Regions from separate parts of the Bradyrhizobium brasilense genome, predicted to be linked through region 2. Evidence: predicted binding sites of a transcription regulator. Region 2 holds the regulator's gene; each other region holds the start of a gene.
The links. Region 2 encodes LexA, which represses DNA repair genes until DNA is damaged. Its sites were predicted from a motif close to TGTTCNNNNTGTGTTCNG; they were not measured.
Positions count from the first base shown of each region.

Region 1: QA635_RS28305 (ImuA family protein) is a predicted target of LexA. The motif match lies at 3,526-3,543, and genes of this name have one in related genera.
Region 3: QA635_RS35860 (ribonuclease T2 family protein) is a predicted target of LexA. The motif match lies at 3,811-3,828, and genes of this name have one in related genera.

Region 1 is NZ_CP121669.1:6,028,194-6,035,597, forward strand. Features, by position in the region: gene QA635_RS28295 (error-prone DNA polymerase) at 1-1,010, opposite strand, end outside; gene QA635_RS28300 (Y-family DNA polymerase) at 1,007-2,656, opposite strand; gene QA635_RS28305 (ImuA family protein) at 2,547-3,326, opposite strand; gene QA635_RS28310 (UdgX family uracil-DNA binding protein) at 3,710-5,158, shown strand; gene QA635_RS28315 (inorganic phosphate transporter) at 5,693-7,315, shown strand.
Region 2 is NZ_CP121669.1:4,521,568-4,528,971, reverse strand. Features, by position in the region: gene QA635_RS21270 (HAD family hydrolase) at 1-561, shown strand, start outside; gene QA635_RS21265 (molybdopterin molybdotransferase MoeA) at 588-1,799, shown strand; gene lexA (transcriptional repressor LexA) at 2,043-2,747, shown strand; gene QA635_RS21255 (hypothetical protein) at 3,003-3,431, shown strand; gene QA635_RS21250 (hypothetical protein) at 3,577-3,804, shown strand; gene QA635_RS21245 (ComEC/Rec2 family competence protein) at 3,801-6,086, opposite strand; gene QA635_RS21240 (MFS transporter) at 6,519-7,404, shown strand, end outside.
Region 3 is NZ_CP121669.1:7,768,858-7,776,261, forward strand. Features, by position in the region: gene QA635_RS35840 (TonB-dependent siderophore receptor) at 1-1,190, opposite strand, end outside; gene QA635_RS35845 (DUF3617 domain-containing protein) at 2,241-2,771, opposite strand; gene QA635_RS35850 (hypothetical protein) at 2,815-3,114, opposite strand; gene QA635_RS35855 (hypothetical protein) at 3,281-3,757, shown strand; gene QA635_RS35860 (ribonuclease T2 family protein) at 3,871-4,557, shown strand; gene QA635_RS35865 (23S rRNA (adenine(2030)-N(6))-methyltransferase RlmJ) at 4,782-5,642, shown strand; gene QA635_RS35870 (cold-shock protein) at 5,904-6,116, shown strand; gene QA635_RS35875 (outer membrane protein) at 6,389-7,012, opposite strand; gene uvrC (excinuclease ABC subunit UvrC) at 7,280-7,404, shown strand, end outside.

The DNA of each region.
Region 1 (7,404 bases), 1.5 Mb from region 2:
ACGATGTCGTGCACGGTGAGGAAGTAATGCGCGTATTTCAGCTCGGCGATCAGCGCGAGCTCCTTGTTCAGAGTGGTGCGAAGCTTTTCGTCGATCTCGCCGCCGAAATATTTGTCGACACCGGCCCAGGTCAGGTCTTCCAGATGCTGCTGCGCGGTCTTGCCCGGCGGCACCGGCTCGTCGGGATACTGATATTTGAGCTGGTCGAGCGAGAAAGAGATGCGCGTAGCAAAGCGCATGGTTTCCGCGATCGCGTCAGGCAGATCGCGAAACAACCTGACCATTTCATGCGCCGGCTTGAGATGCCGCTCGGCATTGGCCTCGAGCCTGCGGCCGACCGCCTCGATCGTGGTCTTTTCGCGGATGCAGGTCAGCACATCCTGCAGCGGACGGCGCGCCGGATGGTGATAGAGCACCTCGTTGGTGGCGATGAGCGGCACGCCGGCGTCAGTGGCGAGGCCATGCAGCCGCGCGAGGCGGCGCCTGTCGTCGCCGCGATAGAGCAGGCTTGCGGCGAGCCAGACGCCGTCGGCGGCGCTTGCCTTCAGTTGCGCAAGGATATCGAGCGCATCGGTAGCCTCGAACCGATGCGGCAGCGCCAGCACCAAAAGCTGGCCTTCGGCGAAGTCGAGGAGGTCGGCGAGCTTCAGATGGCACTCGCCTTTCTCGATCCGCACGATGTCGTCGCCGCGCTTGCCGCGGGTCAGGAGCTGGCACAGCCGGCCATAGGCGGCGCGATCGCGCGGATAGACCAGGATGTCGGGCGTAGAGTCGATGAAGACGATGCGGGCGCCGATCAAGAGCTTTGGCGGATGGGCGACCTTCTCGCTGTCGAGCTCCTTCCAGGCGCGCACCACGCCGGCCAGCGTGTTGTGATCGGCGAGCCCGATCACGGGAATCCCGAGTTCGCTCGCCTGATGCACATAGGCGCGCGGATCGGAACCGCCGCGCAGGAAGGAGAAATTGCTGGTGATGCCGATCTCGGCATAGTCGGGTGGAGGTGTGCTCATGCGAACAGCCCATGCACATACCAGTTGGCCGGAACGGGCTTGCCCTCCTCGTCCCGCAGCTCGCTCTCGTAGAGGCCGTCGCGAAAGATCCAGAAGCGCTGGCCCTCGGCGTCCTCGACGCGGAAATAATCGCGCGTCAGCGACGCGCCGTCCTGCTTCCACCATTCCATCGCGATGCGCTCGGGACCCTCGACCCGCACCACCTCGTGCTGCGCGCGCCGCCAGGTGAATTGATGCGGCGGACCGTCGGGCACGGTCGCGAACGGCACCTTGATCGGTTCGGGCCGCTCGAACAGCCTGAGCGGACGCAGCGGCGGTTCGCCGGCGACGCGCTCCGGCCAGGCGGCGGCGCTGGCCGCGGCCAGATGATGCTGCGCCGGCAGCGCGAGCGCCGATCGTTCGGGGATGTGGCTTTCCAGTGGCAGATGCACGACGACGCGTTTTCCGCCGATGCGCGCGGCGATGCGATCGATCAGCGCCGAGAGCTCGTCATTGTCGTGTATGGTGGCGTCGAGATCGCGCTGCTGCTGCACCACGATCTCGGTGCGGCCGGCAGCGAGGCGAATAAGATCGAAGCCGAAGCCGGGATCGAGCGGATCGTTCAGCGCATCGAGCCGCTCGCGGAACAGGCGGTCGATCATCTCGGGCCGCGTCACCGGACGCCCGGTCTCGACCATGATCGCGCGCACCGCGCCGTCAGTGCGGAAGAAGCTCGCCTCCAGCTGCCGGGCGCCCTTGCCCTGCTTGTCCATCGCCGCAACCAGCATCTTGGCGAGGCTTGAGAGCGTTAGCGCGATCACGGTGTCGGTCGCGATCGGCTCGGGGAAACGCTTCTCGACGATGTAATCGGGCAGCGGCTTGCGCGGGCTGATCGGGGCATCGCCCTGCCCGAGCGCGTGGCTGAGCAAGGTGGTGAAGGCCGCACCGAACCGCGCCGAGATTTCATGCGGCGCGCGCGAGGCGACATCGCCGATGGTCTTCAAGCCGGCGCGGCGCAGGCCGGTGGTGACAGCGGCATCGGCACCGAGCGCCGACACCGGCAGCGGGCCGACCGCCGCCGCTTCCTCGCCATCGGCGACAATCTTGCCCGAGGCGGTGCGCGTCAGCGTACGCGCCGCGATCGAGGTGCTGGCAATCGCCGCGCTGACGGCAAAGCCGCGCCGGCTCAGCGCCCCCGTCACGGTCTGCAGCAGCGCGCGCTCGCCGCCGAACAGATGCGCGCAGCCGGTGATGTCGAGAAACAGCCCGTAAGGCAGATCGAGCGCGACCAGCGGCGTGAAGCGATCGCACCAGTCGGCGATGTCGTTCAGCGTCTTCAGATCGGAAGCGGGATCGGCATCATAGACCGTGAGCTCCGGACAGATCGCCCGCGCATTGGCGAGCGGCAGCCCGATCGACAGCCCGGCGCGCACCGCGGCCTCGTCGATCGCGTGCAGCAGGATGGCGTTGTGGTCTTTTGCGACGACGACGCTGGGGAGTTCTGCTTTCTTCGCCTCTCCCGCTTGCGGGAGAGGGAGCCCTGCCACCTCCCGTGCATCAACTTGCGAGGCGATGTCCTGCGCGAGCTTGCGTTTGATGCGGTCGATGGGCAGGCGTGGCAGCCACAGGCTGAGGATACGCCGACGGTTCACTGAATTGGCACTCATCACATTTCCATTCCATGATCCATCGCCCGACCGGGCCATGACGATTGCGCACGAGTTCGGCCTCGAAGCGCGGCGTGCCCCACACCCTCGCGGCATTGCCCGGCGGCGAATGCGCCGCGCGCACGATCCAGCGCGTCTCCGCGGTCGAGGGGATCGGAGTTGCCGCGATCCGCAGCACCAGCGCGGTGACGCCGGAGGCTTGCGCGGCCAGGGTCAGTTTGCGGCTGGCGACGAGATCAAGCTGGCGCGCCTGGCCCCAGACCTCGAGCACGACCGCGCCGAGCGCATCGCAGGCGAGCGCGTCGGCCGCGGTGCGCAAACCGCTGTCGACATCGGCGGCGCGCACCGTGACCAAGAGGCGCGGATCGAGGCCGAGCTCGGCAAGCCCGCGCATCGACAGCGCGCCGTTTTCGCGATCGGAAAAATCCTGCCGCACCCAGACCAGCGGCTTGCGCGCCGACAGCCGTCCGGCGAGCCCCGCAATGAAGCCGGTCGCCGCGCCGCCCTGATGGCCGGCTGCGAACACCTCGTGCAATGTTGCCGGCGCAAGCCCGCCGCGCAGCATCGCATCCGCGCCGGCGTGGCCGAGCGCGACGCGGTTCGGCATCGCCGCATCCGATGGCGCCTCGATGCGCGCGATGCTGCCGCGCAGAGACGCAAGCGTCCCCATGCGTGCGGCGGCGCATGATCCGCCAAAGTGTGAGCGGTTTGGCGACAAGATCATGCGCCTTTCTTAAAAAAGAGGAGCGCGATCGGACGCAAAACCGGCGACCACTTTTGCTGATCGCGCTCCGGCATATGCGCCGCTCCTTCCAACCAAAATTTGAGGCCGTCACTGGTCTGAACAGAGAACCAGGGACTGGCTCATTTGTTCATGATATGTTCTAATATAAAGCTAACAGGGCCCGCGGAGTCAATCGGATTGGTGAGCTCATTGATTCATGAGTGGAATCAATGGGATTCAGCAGCCGCCGACCGGACGGGCCCTGATCTTCCGCAGTGTTAGCCACGCAGGCCCCGAAAATGGCGGCGTGACGGAAACGGAGCAATCGCATGCGCATCATCGTGCTCGACAACGACACCGATTTCGAGGGCTGGCGCAAGGCCGCGCGGCGATTGGCGCTGAACGATGTGAAGCCCGCGGAGATCATGTGGACCGTACGCAGCGACGACGAATTGTCGTCGGCATCCTGCGTGAATGAATTGCCGGATACGCCGCAGGCGCGGTTCAATGTGTCGGCCAAATTCGTCGAGCTCGCAAAGGCCGCGATCCTGCATCGCAGTGACGAACGCTTTGCCCTGCTCTATCGCCTGCTGTGGCGGCTGCGCAGCCGTCACGATCTGCTCGGTGCGACCGATGATCCCGATGTCACCGAGGTCCACGCGATGGCGCGCGCGGTCTATGTCGATATCGACAGGATGCATGCGCATCTGCGCTTCCGCGAGATCGGCCGCGAGCGGACGGCGCATTACGTCGCATGGTTCGAGCCGGAGCATCGCATCGTCGAGCTTGCCGCGCCGTTCTTCGCCGGCCGCTTCGCCGACATGCCGTGGTCGATCCTGACCCCCGACGTCTGCGCACATTGGGACGGGCACGCGATCTCGATCACGCCGGGCGTCGCCAAATCCGAAGTGCCGACCGAGGACCGGCTCGAGGAGGCCTGGCGGCGTCACGACAACGGCCGCTTCAATCCCGCACGGCTGAAAGTGATGGAGATGCCGCAAGCCTATTGGAGGAACCTGCCCGAGGACTCGATCATTAAGCCTCTGATCGAAGACGCAATGCGCATGACCAGCGGCCCCTTCATCGCACGCAAGGCGGCCGAGCCGCAGAAGCGGCAGGATACGCCGATGCCCCGCAAGCAAGTTCAAGGCAAGCAAGTTCAAGACAGGCAAGCTCACGACACGATCGCGGCCTTGCGCGAGGAGGCCGCCGATTGCCGCGCCTGCCCGCTATGGAAAGACGCAACCCAGACCGTGTTCGGCGAGGGACCGCAGAGCGCAACGCTGATGCTGGTCGGCGAGCAGCCCGGCGACAAGGAAGATCTCGCAGGCCACCCCTTCGTCGGACCGGCCGGCCAGATGCTCGATCGCGCGCTGCAGGAAGCCGGCATCGATCGTCGCAAGGTCTATGTCACCAACGCAGTGAAGCACTTCAAATTCGTGCCGCGCGGCAAGATCCGGCTGCACCAGAAGCCGAGCACACCGGAGATCCGCGCCTGCCGCCAGTGGTATGAGCGCGAGCTCGCCACCATCAAGCCGGACCTCGTGATGGCGCTCGGCGCCACCGCGGCGCAGAGCGTGCTCGGCAAGATCACGCCGATCAACAAGAACCGCGGCCATCTGATCGACCACGACGGAACCAAGGTGCTCGTCACTGTGCACCCGTCCTATCTGTTGCGGCTGCCGGATGAAAAAGCCAAGGCGCTGGAATATCAGCGCTTTATCGACGACCTGAAAATCGCCGCACATCAGTTGCGCAGATCAGCCGATGCAGCGTGAGTTCCGCAAAACCGACGGAACCTGAGGAACCACATCGCAACGAGAAATTGTTCTAAGCTGCGGACAAATACCTACAACCTTGAATTGATCCGTGGTAAGGTAGCGTGTTCCGCAGGTATCGGGCGTCATGTTCACGCCATGACGTACCCTGAGGCGGGCGCGCTGCGCGGTTTGCTAGCCCCGATCGTGCGGCGCGCCACCTCATCTCTCAATCCCCCTCCGTCATTTCGCAACCTTTCACTCGCAGGCGTCCGCCGAATTCTCCGGCTGCCCGGCCGGCCGGATGCCAGTGTGATGTCCTCCGCACATTGTCTCGTCCTGCGAAACGCAGGCCACAGCTTTCCGTCGCGATCCGCGATCCTTGTTGCTGAAGATTGCCACGAGGCCGCGAAGCCACGTGCGCGCTCAATGCGTTGCACAAAACTTCGGCTCGATGTCCACCGCCACGGGAGACCGGCGCGGCTCGCGGGCCGGATTTCAATTGCTTGTCATATGCATCGATCAAAATCGGGAGCATTGGGACAGGAGTTTACCATGAGCGATATGGCGTTACCCGGCTCGATCGAGCCCGCCCTGAAAAAGGGTCCGGACCTCGACAAGGGCTTTCATCCTCTCACCGGGGTTATCTATTTGGGCGTGGTTGCGGCCGCGCTGCTGTTCGTTGCCTACAGCATCTATGCCGATGTCGACGCCACCGGCACGCGCATCACCTCGTTCCTGCCGTATATCCTGCTGTTCGTCGCGCTGCTGATCGCGCTCGGCTTCGAATTCGTCAACGGCTTCCATGACACCGCGAACGCGGTCGCCACCGTGATCTACACCCGCTCGCTGCCGGCGCATGTCGCCGTGGTGTGGTCGGGCATGTTCAACCTGATCGGCGTGCTGCTCTCCAGCGGCGCCGTCGCGTTCGGCATCGTCTCGCTGCTTCCGGTCGAACTGATCCTGCAGGTCGGCAGCAGTGCCGGCTTTGCCATGGTGTTCGCGCTCTTGATCGCCGCCATCATCTGGAATCTCGGCACCTGGTGGCTCGGCCTGCCGGCCTCGAGCTCGCACACCCTGATCGGTTCGATCATGGGCGTCGGCATCACCAACGCGCTGCTGCGCGGCCGTGACGGCACCTCGGGCGTCGACTGGTCGCAGGCGACCAACATCGCGAAGGCGCTGCTGCTGTCGCCGCTGTTCGGCTTCGCGCTCGCCGCCGGCCTGCTCTACCTCCTCAAGATCGCGCTGCAGCGCGCGACGCCGGCGCTATTCGGCGAACCGGTCGGCGACCAGCCGCCGCCGTGGTGGATCCGCGGCATCCTGATCCTGACCTGCACGCTGGTCAGCTTCTTCCACGGCTCCAACGACGGTCAGAAGGGCATGGGCCTGATCATGCTCATCCTGATCGGCACCGTGCCGACCGCCTATGCGCTGAACCGCGCAATGCCCTCGAGCCAGATCGAGCTGTTCACGGCGCACTCGACCGCGGCCAGCAAGGTCATCGAAGGCAAGGCCGCCGGTTACAACGTGATCGGCAATCCGCGCCCGGCTGTGACCAACTATGTCGCGCAGCACCAGATCAACGAAGGCACCTTTCCGTCGCTTGCGGTGCTGGTGCGCGACATCGGCCAGCAGGTTGCCCAGTATGGATCGCTGGCCAAGTTTCCGGCTGACGCGGTCGGCAACACCCGTAACGACATGTACCTGGCGTCCGAGGCGATCCGTTTCCTGATGAAGGACAAGGAAGCCGAGCTGACCGCTGCCGACATCGCCACGCTGAACGCGTACAAGGGCTCGCTCGATGCCGCGACGAAGTTCATCCCGAGCTGGGTGAAGTTCGCCGTCGCCATCGCGCTCGGCCTCGGCACCATGGTCGGCTGGAAGCGTATCGTCGTCACCGTCGGCGAGAAGATCGGCAAGACCCACCTGACCTACGCGCAGGGCGCCTGCGCCGAGATCACGGCGGCCGCGACGATCGCGGCGGCCGACGGCTACGGCCTGCCGGTCTCGACCACGCACGTGCTGTCGTCAGGCATCGCCGGCACCATGGCCGCCAACGGCTCCGGCCTGCAATGGGCCACGATCCGCAACATCGCGATGGCCTGGGCGCTGACGCTGCCGGCCGCGATGATCATCTCGGGCGTTCTCTACTACGTGTTCTACCACCTGTTCTGACGCCCCACGCTTTCGGCGCAGCAACGCGCCGGACAAAGGCCCGCACTCCGGTGCGGGCCTTTTGCTTTGGACCTGCAGCACGGCTCCTC
Region 2 (7,404 bases):
GACATCAACTTTGACAAGGTGATGGCGCACTGGGCGCAGCATGCAGGCTGTGCGCCCGCCGAGCTCGCCACGCGCTTTGTCGTCGACGACAGTTTCAAGCATTACGAGATCGGCCGGATCGACGACGCGGCGTTCTTCGAAAGCCTGCGCCAAACGCTCGGCATCGACATCACGGACGCCCAGTTCCTCGAAGGCTGGAATGCGATCTTCACCGGCGAGATGCCGGGCATCGCCCCGCTGCTCGCGGCGGCCGCCAAGCGGATGCCGCTTTACGCCTTCTCCAACACCAATCCGGCCCATGTCGCGCATTTCTCGGTCAGCCATGCCGAGCTGCTCAGCCATTTCCGCAACGTCTTCCTGTCCTCGAGCATCGGCTTCCGCAAACCCGACGCCGAGGCCTATGATCATGTGGTAAAAGCCATCGGCGTGCCGGCGTCGCGGATCCTGTTCTTCGACGACCTGGCCGCCAATATCGAAGGTGCGCGGGCGCGCGGCCTTCATGCTATCCACGTGACGTCGACGGATGACGTGGCAAGGGCTTTGACCGCACTTGGAATTTGAACATTAGGAATTGAGGAGCTCTGAGCGTGGCCCTGATGCCGGTTGCCGATGCCCTGTCCGCCGTCCTCGCCGGCGCCGAACCGCTGCCGGAGGAGATGATCGCGCTCGATGCCGCCTACCACCGCACGCTTGCGCACGACCTCGCGGCGCTCCGCACCCAGCCGCCGCAGCCGATGTCGGCGATGGACGGCTATGCGGTGCGCGCCGCCGATGCGGCTGATCTAAAGGCCCGGCTCAAGGTGATCGGCGAAGTCGCCGCCGGCCGGCCGTTCGAGCGGACGGTCGGCGCCGGCGAGGCGGTGCGGATCTTCACCGGCGGCGTGATCCCCAATGGCGCCGACGCCGTGATCATCCAGGAAGACACCGCCGTCGACGGCGACCACATCACGATCTCGGAGGCCGCCAGCGTCGGGCGGCACATCCGCCAGGCCGGGGTCGACTTCCGTGCGGGCGAGGTGCTGCTCGCCGGCGGCAGCCGCCTGTCCGACCGCGCGCTGTCGCTGGCGGCCGCCATGAACTATCCGGAACTTGCGGTGCGCCGCCGCCCGAAGGTCGCGGTGCTGGCGACCGGCGACGAGCTGGTGATGCCGGGCTCGCAGCCCGGCCCCGGCCAGATCGTCTATTCCAACGGCTACGCGCTGCGGGCGCTGGCGCACGCCGAGGGCGCCGAGACCGTCGACCTCGGCGTTGCCGCCGACACGGTGGAGGCGACCACGGCGGGCATCCGCCGGGCGCGCGAGGCCGGTGCCGATGTCCTGATCACGACAGGCGGCGCCTCGGTCGGCGACCACGATCTCGTCAAGCGGTCGCTGGAAGCCGAGGGCGTCGACATGACGTTCTGGCGGATTGCGATGCGGCCCGGCAAGCCGATGATGCATGGCCGGCTCGGCGCGATGCGGGTGATCGGCCTGCCCGGCAATCCGGTGTCGTCCTATGTCTGCGCCTTCCTGTTCCTGGTGCCGTTGATTCGGGCGCTGAGCGGCCGGAAAGTGATTCATCATCGCCGTGCTAGCGCCCTGCTCGGCCGCGACCTCGCCGCCAACGACCAGCGCGAGGACTATCTGCGTGCGCGCCTCGAAGCGCGCGAGGACGGCACGCTGATCGCAACACCGGTGACGCAGCAGGACTCGTCGCTGCTCGGGAATCTCGCTGCGGCACGGGCACTTCTCGTGCGCCCGCCGTTCGCGGCGGCGGCCGTCAAAGGCAGCGAATGCGAGATCCTGACACTGCCCGAATAGGGTTTTCGCGCCCCGCCGATTGTGCGTTGCCCGACACGTTCACCGGAAATTAAGTGGTTGCGGAACACATATCGAACATATAGTGTCCGTTCATGATTTGTTTCGAGTACTGGTGCCTACATTCGGGAAGCCGCGTGGAAGCAGGTGCATTGAGCACATGCTCCTGAGGTCAGGCCCGGCCTGCAGGCCCCACCAGAAGAGTCTCGGAATCGAACGACGCTATCAACCGGGGGAATACTCGAGATGCTCACGCGCAAACAGTACGAACTACTGCGTTTCATCAATGAACGTCTGAAAGAGGCCGGCGTACCGCCCTCCTTCGACGAGATGAAGGATGCGCTCGACCTGCGCTCGAAGTCCGGTATCCACCGCCTGATCACTGCGCTGGAGGAGCGCGGCTTCATCCGCCGCCTGCCGAACCGCGCCCGCGCCATCGAGGTCATCAAGCTGCCCGAACTCTCGGCCGGCGGCGGCAACGGTCGCCGCGGCTTCACGCCCAGCGTCATCGAAGGCACCCTCGGCCGGCGCGCCAGCACGCCGCCGATTGCCGAGGACGACGGCAACCGTCCGGTCGCGGTCCCCGTGATGGGCCGGATCGCCGCCGGTACGCCGATCGAGGCGCTGCAGACCCGCAGCCACACCATCAGCGTGCCGCCCGACATGCTCGGCGCCGGCGAGCACTACGCGCTCGAGGTGCGCGGCGACTCGATGGTCGATGCCGGCATCCTCGACGGCGACATGGCGCTGATCCAGCGCAACGACGTCGCCAATACCGGCGACATCGTGGTGGCGCTGATCGACGAGGAGGAAGCCACCCTGAAGCGCTTCCGCCGCCGCGGCGCATCGATCGCGCTCGAGCCGGCCAACACCGCCTATGAAGTGCGCATCCTGCCGCCGAACCGGGTCCGCATCCAGGGCAAGCTGATCGGCCTTTATCGCAAATACTGAATTGCAAATACTTGCGGCGGCCGGGAACGAGCAACACGTCGGATCGTTCCTTGCATGATAGTGTAGCGTACGGCTTGCCCGATGCGCTCCGATACCTCTCCGCAGCGTCGCGTGTTTGTGATCGGAGCGATCTCGGACCAGTCGTACAATCGCCCAGAAACGAGCAGACGCTCGTTCGCTATCGTCCACTCTGGTAGAGGCCCTAATGCCTCAAGGAGAGGCACGGGTCGCTACCTCGAAATGAGGAGCCATCCGATGTGTGACTATAGTCTGCACGCCGTGGCATCGCGCCCCGCCATTGTCGGAGAGACGCTGATCACGACGACGTTCCGCGGCACGTCGACCCGCGGCTTTGCTTCGGAGAATGACCCCACTGTCGCGGTCTGCATGCTGCCGGGCACCGAGCTCGCTTTCGCCGAGAACGTTCGCTACGACAGCCGCTGGATCTGGACCAAGACGCTGAACTATCGCGTCGGCGTGTTCAACGAAGTCGAGCCCGACGTGCCTGATCGGCATCATGACGCGGTCGAATTCCCCGACGGCAGCCATGTGCTGGTGACCCAGCTGGTCGAGGGACAGCGCGTTAGCGTGCTGCAATTGCCGGCGCTGCATCCGCCGGTCGAGCAGAAGCCGAAGGTTGTGGAGCGGCGGCCCTCCGCATTCGCAACGCTGTTTTTGGGTTGAGCGCATCGTCGCCGCGGAATGAGCTATTCGGCGGCGGATGACCTAAGCAATTTCGGGCGACCCCGGACTCCCGCTTCCGGGGCGCAGAAGGAGATTTGCGTCGGCCGGCACCTTGGCGCATCATCGGGCACGGAGGACGTGCGCGGTGGTCGATAAGGTCACATGGCAAAAGGCTGGACGCGTCACGGAACCGGGCCGCTACATGTTCCGGTTCGGTTGGCTGACGGTAACGGCCGACGACCTGAAAGTCTGGGAGCAATTTCCCGAGGCTTCCTTCACTCTCGTCAAGAAGCCCGACGCCGGCCCCGATTCCGACGAATACCATCTCGGCCTGTTCGAGCTGCCGAGCGCGCCCTCGCCGGACCACGGCTAATCATCGCCCTGCAGATCGGTCTCGGCCGGCGTCGCATCCACCGCGGGCCGCGGCGCGGCGGCAGGCGCGCGCAGCGTCGTCTCGCTCTCGCCGTCGCCGGGAACCGCCGGCGACCACGGCCGGTCGATCCCGCCGGGCTTGACTGCATCGACGGCGTAGCCGTCCCTGCTCCGTCGCAGCACCAGCGCGCCGTGGCGGCGCAGCCGCTCGGCATCGATCACCGATGCCGCGCAGCCCTGCGGCGCCGGCCGCGTCGTCACGATCAGGCCTGCGCGCTCGCAGTCGTCCACCAGGGCCTCCGGCCGGGTCGCCAGCGCGACGAAGGCGCCGCCGGGTCCCTGGGTCACGCAGCCGCCGGCATCGCAGGAGACGCCCTCGCCGAGCGACGCATCGGTGGCGGTGCGCGCGTCGGCGTCCGCCGCCAGCCACTCCTTGACCAAAAATGCATCCTTGGCGCTGTGCATCAGATGCAGCCGTCCATCACCGCCACGCACCGCGACATTGCGGCCGTCGCCCGAGATCAGCACGTCCGGCTGCGGCACCCTGAGCGCCCAGACCGAGGCCACCAGCAGCAGCACCGCGCCTGACCAGCGCAGCGGCGTGCGCAGCAGCCCGAGCAGGATGATGCCGGCGCTCGCTGCGATCAGCGGCCCGATGCCGAACGCCGCCATGCGGCCGACCGCGCCCGGCAGTGCGGCGACCCATTGCGTCACCAGGATCATCCAGTCGATGCCAAGACCCATGATCGCCCAGAACACGCCGTCGAAGCCGAACGGCATGGCGACGAGCCCCAGCAGGCCGGCCGGCATCACGACCGCCGAGACCACCGGCATCGCCGCGAGGTTGGCGAGCAGCCCGTAGGGCGTCACGCGGTGGAAATGGAATGCGGCATAGGGCGTCGTCGCCAGCCCCGCCACCAGCGAGGCCAGCATCAGCATCGTGAGCTCGCGCCCGCCCCACAGCGCGACGCGCGCGGTCGGCGAATGGTCGGGCGACGCCAGCAGGTTCGGCAGTCCGATCTGCACCAGCGCCACCAGCCCGAGCGTCGCCGCGAACGACATCTGGAAACTGGGATGCACCAGCGCCTCCGGCGCGATCGCGAGCACGATCAGCGCTGCCACCGCCAGCGTCCGGAAGGTGATCGCGCGGCGGTCGACGATCACGGCGAGCAGCACCACGGCGGTCATGAAGAACGACCGTTGCGTCGCGACCTCCGCGCCCGACAGCAACAGATAGAACGCCGCGGCGACCAGCGCGGCCGCCGCGGCCCATTTCTTGATCGGATGCCCCGCCGTCAGCGCCGGAAACAGCGCGAGCAGCGCGCGCACCGCGAAGAACACGACGCCGGCGACCACGGCCATGTGGTAGCCAGAGATCGACAGCACATGGCCGAGCCCCGAGATGAACATCGCATCGTTGACCGGCGTCGAGATCGCGTCGCGCCGGCCGGTGAGCAGCGCGGTTGCGATCGCGCGCTGGTCGCCGTCGAGCGTGGTGCGGATCCGCGCGTCGATGGCGTCGCGCAGGCCCTGCATGAAGGCGGCGTAGCGCAGCGCAAAGCCGCCGGTCGCAGGCGGCTCCCTGGTCTTGACCGCGCCCATCACGAAGCCGGAGGCGCCGATGCCCTGGAAATAGAGGTCACGGCCGAAATCATAGGAGCCCGGGCGCTGTGGCCCGAGCGGCGGCATCAGCCGCGCCTTCAACTCAACGAAGCTGCCGACGTCGGGCGCGGTGCCCTTCTTCACCGAGAGCCGGACCCGATCGAGCTTCGTCATGTCGCGCGGGCTCTCCATCGAAACCACGCGCAGCACGAAACGATCGGTCTTCTCGCGGATGTCGCGCGTCTCGACGAAGCCGGTCAGCGCCACCGAGAACATCGGCCGCGCCAGCACCGTGTGAGCGACGCGCGCCGTCTTCCAGGTCGCCGTCGCAAAGCCCGCGGCGACCGCGGCCAGCATCACGATGACGGGAAACACGCTGCGCCGCCGCAGCAGCAGCGCCAGCAGGCAGAGCAGGATTGCGACGGTGGCCGCGACCGACAGCACCGGCTCGTGTTCGGCCGCGAAATAGAACGCGATGCCGGTGCCGAACGCCACCGGCACCCAGGGCAACAGGCGGCCAGCGCCGGCCTCGGCGCGCGCCCATTGCCGCAATGTCTCGACGAGAGGCTTCCAGATGCCGGCGCGCGCCGGGAGAAAGCCGCCGACCGGCGCAGCCGTGCGCGGCGGCCACGTCCCCGCGTAGCCGCGTTTGCCGCCCGGCGTCGTGCCCTGCTCCGCCATTCCGCTTGCGATCCCTGCCGGGCGGCAGGCTAGCGGATGGCCCCGTCACCCGACTAGCGGAACGGATGCAGAATACGGACCGGCAACGCTCGGGTACCTGGATCGTCCTGCGCCTTGCCTAGCTCGCGCCGGGCCACGGCTGCCGCCTGCGTCAAATCGATCGAGCCGAAAGTCTCACTAAGATACCGATCACATTAGGAATAGACTGTTCCGATGCCTCCACTCCCAAAGAGACGGGGATGAGGCAGTGACGGCTCGCGGCACTTGAAGGCCGCTGGAGCTCCTCTCAGGTGGCCACAACTCCCCTGAGATCAGGCGTTGCGGACGAACGCGCAAATCTCGCCTGTAACGCCGCGCACCACGCGCACTCCGCGAGCGGATAGATCGCTGAAAAACGCGAGGAGTAGCGTTTGCTTTTGAGAGGAGCAGCACATGGCAATTCAAGTACCAAGCGATTTTCGCCGCGTGATTGTCGCTGCGTCAGTGGGAAACATCATTGAATGGTACGACTTTTATATTTTTGGCAGCCTGGCCGCAGTTCTGTCGGTCAAGTTCTTTGAGCAATCCCACCCCGTCGCAGCCCTGCTGAGCACGATCGCGCTGTTCACTGCGGGATTCCTGATCCGCCCGCTGGGGGCCTTCCTGTTCGGATGGATGGGCGATCGGGTCGGCCGCAAATATACATTCCTTGTTACCTTGAGCGGAATGGGCCTGGGAACGGGCGCGATCGGACTCATCCCAACCTATGAATCGATCGGCCTGACGGCCGCATTCGTTCTGTTCGGCTTGCGGATGATCCAGGGTCTCTGCCTGGGCGGCGAATATGGCGGCGCCATCACCTACGTCGCCGAGCATGTTCCGGATGACCACCGCGGCTACTACACGGGCTGGCTACAAACCTCGCCGACGCTCGGGATCGTGGTGTCGCTGGCCGTAATCGTTCTGACCCGAACCTGGGCCGGCAATCAGGCCTTTGACGAATGGGCGTGGCGCGTACCGTTCCTGGTCTCGTTCCTGCTGGTGGCCATCGCCATCTACATCCGCCTCCAACTCCAGGAGACGCCGATTTTCCAGGAGATCAAGGCGCGCGGACAGATGACCAGGAATCCCTGGCGGGAAGCTTTCCTCAGCGCCAACATCAAGTACATCCTGATCGCTATCGTCGTCCTGATTGGACAGGGCGTGGTCTGGTACAGTGGTCAATTCTGGGCACTGTACTTCCTGCAGCAGGTCTCCAAGGTCGATGCGGTTACCTCGGCCTACATCGTGGGAGCCGCATTGTTGATCGCAACGCCGAGCCTGATCTTCTTTGGTTGGC
Region 3 (7,404 bases), 3.2 Mb from region 2:
CTCTGGCGCCCGTTGAGCGTCAGAATGAAGCCGCCGAGCTTGGCCTGCTCCTGTGCATAGACACCGACCTCGTCGGTCGACTGCTTGTTGAAGATCGAGAATGTCGGCGTCGCGATCGCCTGGGCGCCGTAGTTCATGGTCAGGAGATTGAGATCGGGCGCCGGCCCGTAACCGATCTTGTCGTTGTAGGAGGAGTGACCGTAGTCGACGCCGAACAGCACGGTATTCTTGATCGCGCCGAGCATGAACTTGGCCTCGGCCTGATTGTCGAGTGTCACCGTGTTGAAGCTGTCCAGGATCCGCCAGGCCGACCGCGACGCCAGATTGGTGCTGCCGTCGATCGAATCGATCTGGGTGTATTTCGCGTCGACGTCGACCTGGTAGAAGCGGAAGTTCTGCCGCACCGTCCACACGTCGTCGACATTATGCTCGAACGCGTAGCCGATGCGATATTGCTTCTGATCCATTGCGCTGAACGCCGGATCATTCGAGTAGATGTTGGTCAATTGTCCGTCGGGCGTGCGGAAATTGCCGATGCTGGCGGCGGTTCGGCTCTTTTGATATTCGCTGAGGATGGTGAAGGACGTGTCGGCGTCCGGCCGCCAGGTCAGCGCCGGCGCGATATAGGCGCGATCGTCGTCGTTGCCGGGGTACCAGGTCTTTGCGTCGCGAAGCAGGCCCGTCAGCCGGTAGTACAGCTGATCGCTGCCGGGCACCGGACCACCGACATCGAAACTGCCCTGGTAACGGTCGTAGGTGCCGCCCTGCAGCTGCACCTCACCGAATGCCGTCAACGGCGGCCGCTTGGTCGTGACATCCACGATGCCTCCTGGAGAGCCGAGGCCATAGAGGCCCGAGGCTGGTCCGCGGAGGATCGACACGCTGTCGAGACCGTAGGGTTCGATCTTGGGAATTGCGAAGTTGCCGCCGCCCTGGCGCAGGCCGTCGCGATAGATCCCTGCATAGGTCGCGTCGAAGCCACGGATGTAGAAACTATCGAACCTCGGATCATAGCCGAACGCCGTGGTCGTCACGCCGGGCGTGTAGCTGACGGCGTCCTTGAGCGTCTGAACGTTGCGATCCCTTAGCTCCTTTTGCGTGACGACCGAAAGCGACTGCGGCGTCTCGATCAGCGCCGTGCTGGTCTTGGTGCCGGCCGTGCTCGCGGTCGCGACGTAACCCGTGGTCATGCCGATCGCGCCTCCTGTGCCTTGCGACCGCGGAGCCTGGCTCCGGGCGGGCGCCGCGGCACTGCGGCGCCGGTTCGCCGCGACCGCGCGCGAAGCCCTGGTGTTCTGGCTTGAAACGACGGCACCGCGCTTCCTTGCGGCGCCAGGTTCATCCACCGTCACTGCGGGAAGTTCGCTGACATTGTTCTGCGGAGGACTTGTCTGCGCCTGAGCGGTGGCGACGTCTGCACCCATTGGCACAAGCACGACCGAACCGAGTAGCGCTGCATTGATCGCAGCCGTTGATGCAAGCAAGCCGCGCTTGCTCCGCAACGAAGCCATTCCCACCGAACAAATCCCCACATTGCCTTACGCCTACATCGATCGAGCCGCGTTTGCGACAAGGCCGGCATCGATTGGGGCGGACTTCTATCGGCGGGATGATCGAAATTCCACACGCGCAAAATAGAATCGATGGAAGCAGCAACGAAGCGCAACACTGGAGTGATTCAAGATGCGCAACGCTGGAACGATTCAAAACGACATCTTGGCGCGTCAGGCTTTCGACACAACGAATGCGAATGCGATGCGCGTCGTCTCTCGCAGAGAGTCTCGAACGCGAGGCACGCAGCGATCATTCAATGATGTTGCATCCCGTCGACGTCATCGCACGCCGATGAGCGCACGAACGCGGTGAACCGTCACCCCCGCGCAAAGGCTATCGCATTTCGTGGCGGTGTGCTCGTGGCCATCCTTCGAGACGCCCGCCTTGCGGGCTCCTCAGGATGAGGTCTTGTTCTGCGGCACAATAGTAGACCCTCATGGTGAGGAGCGCCGCTTGCGGCGCGTCTCGAACCACGAGGCCAAGCACTTGCGCGGTCGCCAAGGGGCATATGCGATGGCCCTAGGGGTGACGGGGAGGGATCGGATGGATTGCACATCGCCTCAGCGCAAGATTGCTTTGCAATTTTGTCGCGAGCTACTCGAAGTGATGGTGGTGCAAGCGGCGCAGCCTCTCAGCATGCGAGGCGATGCATTCAGGCGCGCGGCAACAGCCGGATGCGCTGCGCGCTACTTCTGCTTGGGCAGGAGGCTCTTCAGCTTTTCCATGTCCTTGACGTTCATCTTCATGCCGCCGGGCATGATGATGTCGCCGGCCTTCTGGTCGCTCTTGCAGGCGCCGAGCCACTTCGCCTCGATGGTCATCGTGGTGTCGCGCGAGCCGGCCGCGCCGCCCTCGGCATGCGAGGTGCTCTTCACCGTGTAGGCGGAATTAAAATCTCCGACGATCTCGGCATGGCTTTGCATCGTCATGCCGGCGACGCTGCAGACGCTGTCGCTGACATAGCCGGTCGCGGTCTTCTGGATATCCTGCTTGGAGCAGACTTCCTTGGCCATCGGCGAGGCCGCCGCACTCATCTCCTTGTCGGTGGTCTCGTCGGTGCAGTGCTGCATGGTGATTTCCGGCATCGGCCCGCCGGTGCGCACCATCTTCATCTCCCACAGACCGGCCTTGCGGATCGGCAGGTCGACGGCACTTGCGGCGCCAGCGGACAGGACAAGGCACACAGCCGAACCAAGCAAGGCAAGCTGTCGGGTCATGCGGTCGGCTCCCGGCTGAACGATCGAAAGATCTGGTGCGCGCTCAGTAGAGCGTGCGCAGCGGCCTCTGGGCTGCGCCATAGGGCACCCAGCGACAGGCGAAAGAGATGTAGCCGCCCGGATAGTTCTGCATCGCAAGGAACTTGACCACCTTGCCGTAGGAGGCGCAGTGATCGACGGCGAGCTGCCGGGCGTCGTTCTGGGTCGCCAGCGTATAGGCGATGATACCGCCGGTATCATTGCCCTTGAATGGCGGCACCGGCTGCATCCAATCCGCCCGCGCCGGCACAACGGCCAGCATCCCGCAAACGGCAACCAGGCAAGCGGCCAATTTCCTTCGCATCGCAGACTCCATTTCGCTTCGAGCCAACATAGAGTGCGCCGGCGACCGTGAAAAGAACGAGCCGGCTCCCCAAAGTGGACTTCTCCGCAGGTGTTGCCGCCCTGCACTTGACCTTGCCGGGGCTTCGCGGCACCGTCCGCGGCATCGGATAATCGGGTGGATTCGCATGCGCAACCTGTTCAACTCCCGCAATAAACTCGGCCGCAAGCTCGGCCTCGGCGCCGCACTCGTAGTCGGCTTGCTGGCTTTCGGGGGTACGGCCCAGGCCGCCAATCCGCTCGAAATGAACTTCTGGCTGTCCGGCCCGCGCTATGACGGCAATGTGGCCCCATGCGAGAAGGCCCTGACGGTCATCAGCACGCAATTCCAGGAAAAGGAAGCCACCTTCTGGAATTCGCCGCTCGTGATCACCGGCTTCAACGGGATTCACGAAACCGCCTTCCGTCCCTGGCAGTCCGACAATATTCCGCGCCGTTATTGCACGGGCGAGGCGATGCTGAGCGACGGCAAGGTGCGCAAGGTGCACTATTCGATCATCGAGGATGGCGGCTTTGCCAGCATCAATCAGGGTGTCGAATGGTGCGTCGCGGGGCTCGACCGCAACTGGGCCTATAACCCGTCCTGCAAGGCCGCCCGGCCCTGATCTCCGACCAGACTGCTAAAGCAGGAGCCGCCGCCATTTGGACGGCGGCTTTTTGTTCTTGAAATGTTCTCGCGGCCTGCTAGGCTCCGGGCGGTCGAGTGAGGGAGCGTTTGATGCCTCGGTTGGACACGATTTCCCGATTTTTGATTTCGGTTGCCATTATTCTGTGCAGTGCGGTTGGGGCCTCGGCCCAGGATCGCCGCCAGAATGCGCCCGGTGAGTTCGATTTCTATGTGCTGTCGCTGTCGTGGTCGCCCTCGTTCTGCGAGGCGGCGAGCGAGCGCGGCAACAACGGCCGCGGCACGCAGGCGCAGTGCGGCGGACGGCCCTATTCCTTCGTGGTGCACGGCCTCTGGCCGCAATATGAGCGGGGCTTTCCGGAATACTGCCAGCGGCCCTCGCCGCGACTCGCCCGCAGCATCATGAGCTCGATGCTCGACCTGATGCCGGCGCCCGGGCTGATCTACAACGAGTGGGACAAGCACGGCACCTGCTCCGGTCTCGGCGAGCGCGCCTATTTCGAAGCCATCCGCAAGGCCCGCGCCACGGTGAAGATCCCCGAGGAATTCCTGCAATTGTCGGAGCCGAAGACGGTCGCGCCCGACGAGCTGGAAACGGCGTTCATCAAGGTCAATCCTGGCCTCAGCAACTCCGCGATCTCGGTGACCTGCGACAGCAAGCGGCTCAGCGAGGTGCGGATCTGCCTCAGCAAGGATCTGCAATTCCGCTCCTGCGAGGAAATCGATCGCCGCGCCTGCCGCCGCGATCAGGTGCTGATGCCGCCGGTTCGCGGTGGCTGAAACTCTCTGCGTCATGGCCGGCAGACCCGCGCCGCGAGTCGTCGCGCAGAACGCCCCGGCCACCTGCGCCATCGCGAAACAAGCAAGATAAGGCGCAGATGCCCGGGAGCCGGCTACGCCAAGCTCGGACGTTAACCCCGCCGAAGCCTTAGCGAAGGCCGGGACAAGCCCGGGCATGACGAGTACAACATGCGCACCCTTTGGGAGCGCAGCACGATCATCACATGAACTACCGTCACGCCTTTCATGCCGGCAGCTTTGCCGACGTCATCAAGCACATCGTGCTGGTGCGCATGCTCACCTATCTGCAGGACAAGCCGGCGCCGTTCCGCGTCATCGACACCCATGCCGGCGCCGGCCTCTATGATTTGACGTCGAGCGAAGCGCAGCGCGGCGGCGAATGGCTCACCGGCATCGCCCGGCTGATGCAGGCGCGGCTCTCCGACCAGGCATTGCCGCTGATCGCGCCCTATCTCGACATCGTCAGGGCATTCAATCCGAAAGGCGAGCTGAAAGCCTATCCTGGTTCGCCGTTGATCGCTCGGGCGCTGCTGCGTCCGCAAGATCGCCTCACCGCCTGCGAGATCGAACCGACGGCGCGCAAACAACTGATCGACGCCTTGCGACGCGACGCGCAAGCGCGCGTCGTCGATCTCGACGGCTGGATGGCGCTGCCCGCATTCGTGCCGCCGAACGAACGGCGCGGCCTGGTGCTGATCGATCCGCCGTTCGAAGCGAAGGACGAGTTCGAGCGGCTGGCCAGCGCTTTCACGGAAGCGTACGCGAAGTGGCCGACCGGCTCGTATCTTTTGTGGTACCCCGTAAAAACCCGGAGAGCCACCGATGAGCTAACGCGCAGTGTGGTCGCTGCAGCAGCAAGCAGCCGGCCCGCCGGCAAATGCCTGCGATTGGAATTCAGTGTGGCACCGCAAGAAGCAGGCGCAGGCCTCGTTTCCACAGGGCTTTTGCTGGTGAATCCGCCGTGGACGCTGGCGAATGAGTTGAAGATCATCCTGCCCGAACTCGAGAAGCCGCTCGGTCAAGGCGGCGCGGGACGCTTCAGACTCGAGACGCCTAAACCATGATCGACACCTCCTACTGAAAAGTTCAATTTTGAGCATAGGCAATTTGCGCGGAACCGTATTATGCTCATCCTGTTACGACTGGCTTTACGTTCCGCTTCCGCGAATGGTTGCGGCGGAGTGACAAGGCCGAAATAAAATCCAGGCGGACCGGCGGCGTGACGCCGGCCTGTTCAGGTGGCCAAGCTTCCGACAAGCGAATGTCGGTCAACCGGTACGCGGCGTGCGCGTAGCGGTGGAGCAATACGGGGGAGGAGTTTCCCGATGGCCATGACTGGGACAGTCAAGTTCTTCAACGGAGAGCGTGGCTACGGCTTCATCAAGCCTGATGATGGCGGCCGCGATGTGTTCGTTCACATCACAGCCGTCGAGCGTGCAGGATTGAAGGACCTGACTGAAGGACAACGCATTACGTTCGAGGTTGAGCCCGACAAGAAGGGCAAGGGCCCGAAGGCGGTCAACCTGGTGGTCTCATGACGAGCGCTCGCGATGCGCGGCTCGGGATGAACACCGAATGAGGCGTTGCGTGTGAGTTGACTGCCGAGCGCGGCTAGCGCTCGCTGGATGACCACCTGCATGATGCGGACGCGACTGGCGGTGCCGCATATCCCACACGTGCGGCCCACCGATTGGATTCGCGGACGCCGCGGCGTGTATACGGTCGTGCGCGACGTTGAGATCATCAACACAAAGAAAAACCCGGCCGCGCAAGGCGCGGCCGGGAGTTGATGGTCGACGTTTTCTTGTTCTCAGAAGTGATAGTTGATGCCGGCGCGAACCAGGCTGAAGCTGTAGCCGTTCGACACGCCACCGGTGATCGTGAAATTGCTGTTGGCAAGGTCGACGTAGAGATACTCGATCTTGGCGCTCCAGTGCGGGGCGAAGCCCATTTCGGCGCCGGCACCGACGGTGAAGCCCGCATTGGTGTGGCTCTCCGTGATGCCGAACGTCTCGCCGCGCAGCTCGCCGAAGGCGAGACCGCCGGTCGCGTAGAACAGCACGTTGTTGACCGCATAGCCGGCGCGGCCGCGCACCGTGCCGAACCAAGGGTTGGAGAACTTCCACGGCGCGAACCGGTCGTCGGCTGTGGTGCCCTGGATATCGGCCTCGATACCGAACACCCAGGGGGAGCCGTTCTGGAAGTTGTAGCCGGCCTGCACGCCGCCGACGAAACCGGACGGCTTGGTCGGGTTGTTCTCGACCGAGCCCCAGCCATAGCCGACATTGCCGCCAAGATAGGGGCCGGCCCAGCTATAGGCATTGAGCGGCTGATAGACGGTATAGGGCGATCCGTAATTGAGGTCGGCCGACGCGGCCGAGGTCGTCCAGCCTGCAACGATCAGTGCCAGCGCACGCGCAACAAACCGGGTCATTGGTACTCTCCAGAACGCAACTGCCGCAGCCCGCCGGCGAGGGCCGGCGTGGTTACGGAATTCCACTTTTTTCGCTAAGGTTTATCGAGAGTTTTAAGTTAAAGGGCTGTTAAGCCCGGTTACCGGCCCGCTCATCAGTCTTAACAAGGTGTTACGCACCCCTTCCCGACGGTCCGCGCAGGGCCGGTAACCTACTGCAATCGAGGTGCTTTTTGTTGGCGCCGTCAGCGCTGGCGACCGGTCGCCCAAGCACTTAGTTTACGGCCCATGGTTCACGATTCTCCCGAGCGCCCGACGCCGGCCCCCAAGGTTGACTCCAAGGCTGCCCCCAAGCCACGGCGCGGTTCAAAGTCCGACCTGCCACAGGACGATCTGGCGCTCGATACAAGCGA